DNA from 2 places in the Kitasatospora sp. MAP12-44 genome. Region 1 is predicted to be linked to the other one. Evidence: predicted binding sites of a transcription regulator. Region 1 holds the regulator's gene; the other holds the start of a gene.
What was found. The regulator HrcA, encoded in region 1, represses chaperone genes, less so after heat shock. The targets are predictions, from matches to a motif close to TTNGCACTCNGNNNNNCNGAGTGCNAA.
Positions count from the first base shown of each region.

Region 1 (2,389 bases):
GAAGGACCGGGTGACCTGGGAGACCTCGCCCTTGCCGCGGCACATGTCACAGGTCTGCGCGGAGGTGCCGGGGGCGGCACCCTCACCGCTGCAGGTGGTGCAGGTGACGGCCGTGTCGACCTGGAGTTCCTTGGTCGTGCCGAAGGTGGCCTCGTCCAGGGTGATCTCCAGGCGGATCATGGCGTCCTGGCCGCGCCGGGTGCGCGACCGGGGGCCGCGCTGGCCTGAGGCGGCGCCGAAGAAGGCGTCCATGATGTCGGAGAAGCCGAAGCCGGCCGCGCCCGCGCCGAAGCCGCCACCGCCGCCGTTGGGCGACAGCGGGTCGCCGCCGAGGTCGTAGACCTGCCGCTTCGCGGGGTCGGAGAGCACCTCGTAGGCGGCGTTGATCTCCTTGAACCGCTCCTGAGTCTTCGGGTCCGGGTTGACGTCCGGGTGCAGTTCACGCGCGAGGCGCCGGAACGCCTTCTTGATCTCGTCCTGCCCCGCATCCCGTCGGACGCCGAGTACCGCGTAGTAGTCCGTGGCCACCAAATGCTCCGCTTGTTCCGCCTCTAGAAGGTGCTGCGACTGGTCCGGACGCGCCCAGGTGAGCCCGCCCGCATCACTATCTCTACTGCCTCTACGATTCGGCCAGGATCTGGCCCACGTACCGTGCCACCGCTCGCACCGCCCCCATTGTGCCCGGATAGTCCATCCGGGTGGGGCCGATCACACCCAGTTTTGCCACGCTCTCATCGCCCGAACCGTAACCGACGGAGACGACCGAGGTGGAATTCAGGCCCTCGTACTCGTTCTCCCGGCCGATCCGGACGGTCATCCCGGCGTCGGCGGTCTCACCCAGCAGGCGCAGCAGCACCACCTGCTCCTCCAGCGCCTCGAGCACCGGCTGGATGGTGAGCGGGAAGTCATGGCCGAATCTGGTCAGGTTGGCGGTGCCGGCCAGCATGATCCGTTCCTCGTTCTGCTCCACCAGCGATTCGAAGAGGGTGGAGAGGATCGTGGTGACGATCGGACGGTCGACCGCCTCGAAGGAGGACGGGAGGTCCTCCACCAGGGCCGGGACGTCCGGGAAGCGCCGGCCGCCGGCCTGGGCGTTGAGCCGGGCCCGCAGGTCAGCCAGGGTGGTCTCGCCCACCGGACCCGGGCAGTCGACGATCCGCTGCTCGACCCGGCCGGTGTTGGTGATCAGCACCAGCATGACCTTGCTCGGCGCCAGCGCCAGCAGCTCGACGTGCCGGACGGTGGACCTGGTCAGCGACGGGTACTGGACGACCGCGACCTGCCGGGTCAGCTGCGCGAGCAGCCGGACCGTACGGGCCACCACGTCGTCCAGGTCGACCGCGCCGTCCAGGAAGTGGCGGATGGCGCGCCGCTCCGGCGCGCTCATCGGTTTCACCTCGGCCAGCCGGTCGACGAAGAGCCGGTAGCCCTTGTCGGTGGGGATCCGGCCCGCACTGGTGTGCGGCTGGTGGATGTAGCCGTCCTCTTCGAGGGTGGCCATGTCATTGCGGACCGTGGCCGGCGAGACACCCAGGTTGTGGCGCTCGACCAGGGCCTTGGAGCCGACCGGCTCCTCGGTCCCGACGTAGTCCTGCACGATGGCGCGCAGCACGGCGAGCTTGCGCTCGTCGAGTTGGCGGACCTCCAGGCGGCCGGCGTCGAGCAGGTGGCTGGTGTCCAGGCGACTGGTGCGGGCGGGCGTGACACGGGGGCCCGAAGGTCCGTCGGATGTGGACGACCGGCCGGGCGGGCGGGGGTCGGACTCTGCTTCATCGAACATGGCACGCACCTCCCTCTTCGCACGTTGTCCTGGTACCCAGGTCTTGTGGTGTCCTGTGACGGGTTTGGCACTCGGGCGAGCCGAGTGCCAGAACCGTACCTGCCAGTGTAAGGCCCGGGTCCGTCAGCAGGAACGCCCTGTCCCTGGATGCCGCGCGGATCACTTCCGGGCACGGGTGGTGCCTGCGGGGGAACTAAGTGGCAGCATCGACAGCAACCGAGAGTGATTTCCAGAGGAGCAGCCATGTCGGCATCAGGTCCCCACACCCGCTTCGCCCCCGACCGCGGGCTGACGGGGCGGATGGTCACCACCATGTTCCTGATCGGTCTGCTCTACGTGGGCTTCACCGGTGTGCTGATCGTCCTGCTGAAGGGAGCCTGGCCGCTGATCGTGCTGCTGTCCGGCGGCCTGTTCATCGCCCAGTTCTGGTTCAGCGACAAGATCACCGAGCGGGCGATGGGCGCCCGGCCGGTCACCCCCGAGCAGTACCCGCAGCTGCACGGCACCATTGACCGCCTCTGCGCGCTGGCCGACATGCCGAAGCCGCGGGTCGCGGTGGCCGACAACGACATGCCCAACGCCTTCGCCACCGGGCGCAACCAGAACAAC
Region 1 covers NZ_JARZAE010000004.1:2,836,961-2,839,349, forward strand. The annotation lists gene dnaJ (molecular chaperone DnaJ) at 1-528, opposite strand, end outside; gene hrcA (heat-inducible transcriptional repressor HrcA) at 620-1,780, opposite strand; gene htpX (zinc metalloprotease HtpX) at 2,024-2,389, shown strand, end outside.

Region 2 (2,389 bases), 2.2 Mb from region 1:
GTGAATTGTCCGCTTCTGTGGTGATGGAGATGGGGACGGAGACGGAGACGAGCTCAGCGCCCGGACGCGCAGCGCGGAGAGCTCACCGGACCGGCCACCGTCTGCGTGCTCGTCTGCGCGCTCGTCGGGGCGGCCGGTGCGGGCAGGCCGGGTCTCAGCGGCCCTACGGCGACCACGGTGGCGGCCGCGAGCAGCCCGGTGACCAGCACCCCGGGTCGGTGCCGCATGGCCTGCCGAACGCGATACCTGCCGCCGCTGCCGCGACGGATCGGCCGGAACTCCGGGACCCGGCTCCGGGGCGGGACCGCCGACGCCGACCTCGGCGCCGGCGGGTGCGCATGACGAGCACCCGCGCAGGACGCGCTGGGCACGGCGGGGGAGCAAGCGGGATCTGGGGTCAGCGTCCTGGTGGTCATGAGCTCCGGCACCGCCTCTGCGAACGGGGAGAACTGCTTGCCGGATCAGCTTGCGCGGAGAATCGGGCGCCGCACATACCCCGCCGATTTCCTGTGGATAACCGTGGGGTTGTGGACAACGAGCGCACCCACCTGGCCTAACCGCGACCCAGGCGCCAGGCGCCAGGCAGCAAGCGACAAGCAGCAGAGGAGCACGGGAACGGCAAAAGGCCCCGCGCGCCCCCGTCCGGGGATGCAAGGGGCCTGAAGCAGGACCGGTCAGTCAGCTCGCCGAAGCGGTACCGCCCGAGCTGGACGAGCCGGACGAGCTGGAAGAGCTCGACGAGGACCCGGACGACGACGCACCGGCCGAAGCCGGCGCAGCCGAGCCGCCGGAGCTCGACGACGAGTCCCCGCCCGTCTTCGCGCCGCCGGCCGCACCCGAGGTCACGGAGCTGCTGGAGGACGAGCGGCTGTCGGTCCGGTAGAAGCCGGAGCCCTTGAAGACCACGCCCACGGCGGAGAAGACCTTGCGCAGCCGACCCTCGCATTGCGGGCATACGGTCAGGGCCTCGTCGGTGAACTTCTGCACCGCCTCAAGGCCGTTGCCGCACTCGGTGCACTGGTACTGGTACGTGGGCACTTGTCTTCCTCCTGGCACTCTCGCCTGATGAGTGCTAACGACGGTCCATGATGCGGCATTCCGGCGCATCAGTCCAGCGCCGCCGTGGTCGGCCCCGGCGGCGCCGTCACCAGCCCACCCTCAGATGGCATTCTCAGAGCTCGGCGCCGACTCGGCGCCGGTTTCAGTGCTCGGCCACCCCGGCGAGACGCTGGGCGCCGGCCGCGCTCATCGCAACGGTACGGGTGCGCGCCCCCGGAGCGACCAGCAGCCGCCGCAAAGTGACCAGCGCCACCAGCCCGAGCCCCGCGCCCGCGACCGGGACCAGGAAGCCGGCCCAGGGCCCGTTGGCGTCGATCAGCTGCCCGGCGACCGTCGAGCCGATCGCCAGTCCAAGACCGATGGCGCCGGTCAGCCAGGTGAAGGCCTCCGTCTTGGCGCCGTCCGCGACCAGCGTTTCGACCAGCGTGTACCCGGTGATCAGGGTGGGCGCGATGGCCAGGCCGCAGACCAGGCCGGCCAGCGCCAGCGAGGTCAGGTTCGGCATCGCCCAGAGCGTCGAGCAGCCCAGCACCAGCAGCGTGTAGCTGCCGAGCATCCGCTGTCGCGCCGAGCGCCGCCAGGCGACCATCCCGTACAGCACGCCGGCCAGCATCGAGCCGCCGGCGAAGATCCCGTACACCGTGCCGCTGACCCCGGCCTGGCCCTCGGCCTGGGCGAAGGCCGTCACCGAGACCTGCATGGCCCCGAAGACGGTGCCGACGCCCAGGAACGAGCCGGCCAGCAGCCGGACGCCGGGGGAGGCCAGCGCGGACACCCGCTGGGCGCCGGGCACCCGCGGGTGCCGTGCGGGCGCCGTGCGGCGCTGCGCGGCGAAGGCCAGTCCGCCGACCAGGGTGAGCGCGGCCTCGGCGACCAGCCCGGCCGCCGGCGCGATGCCGGTGGCGATGGCGGTGGCGAGCACCGGGCCGACCACGAAGGTGAACTCGTCGGTGACCGACTCGAAGGCGAACGCGGTGTTCAGGTGGGCCGGGGGCTGGTCCGACAGCCTGGCCACCCAACGGGCCCGGACCATCGCGCCGATCTGCGGCACGGTGGCCCCGGCGGGGGCGGCGGCCAGGAAGAGCGTCCAGACCGGTGCGTGCCCCAGCGCCAGCGCGATCAGCGCGCCGACCGAGACCGCGTGCACCAGCACGCTCGGCACCAGGACGGCGGCCTGCCCGAAGCGGTCGGCCAGTCGGCCGGACTGCGGTCCGACCAGGGCCTGGGCCACGGCGGAGACCGCCGCGACCGAGCCGGCGATGCCGTAGGAGCCCTGGGTGTCGAAGACCAGGAGCACGATGCCCAGGCTCAGCATGGCGAAGGGCAGGCG
Region 2 covers NZ_JARZAE010000004.1:4,992,566-4,994,954, forward strand. The annotation lists gene P3T34_RS23365 (hypothetical protein) at 54-227, opposite strand; gene P3T34_RS23370 (FmdB family zinc ribbon protein) at 679-1,038, opposite strand; gene P3T34_RS23375 (MFS transporter) at 1,202-2,389, opposite strand, start outside.
Region 2: P3T34_RS23370 (FmdB family zinc ribbon protein) is a predicted target of HrcA. The motif match lies at 1,050-1,076, and genes of this name have one in related genera.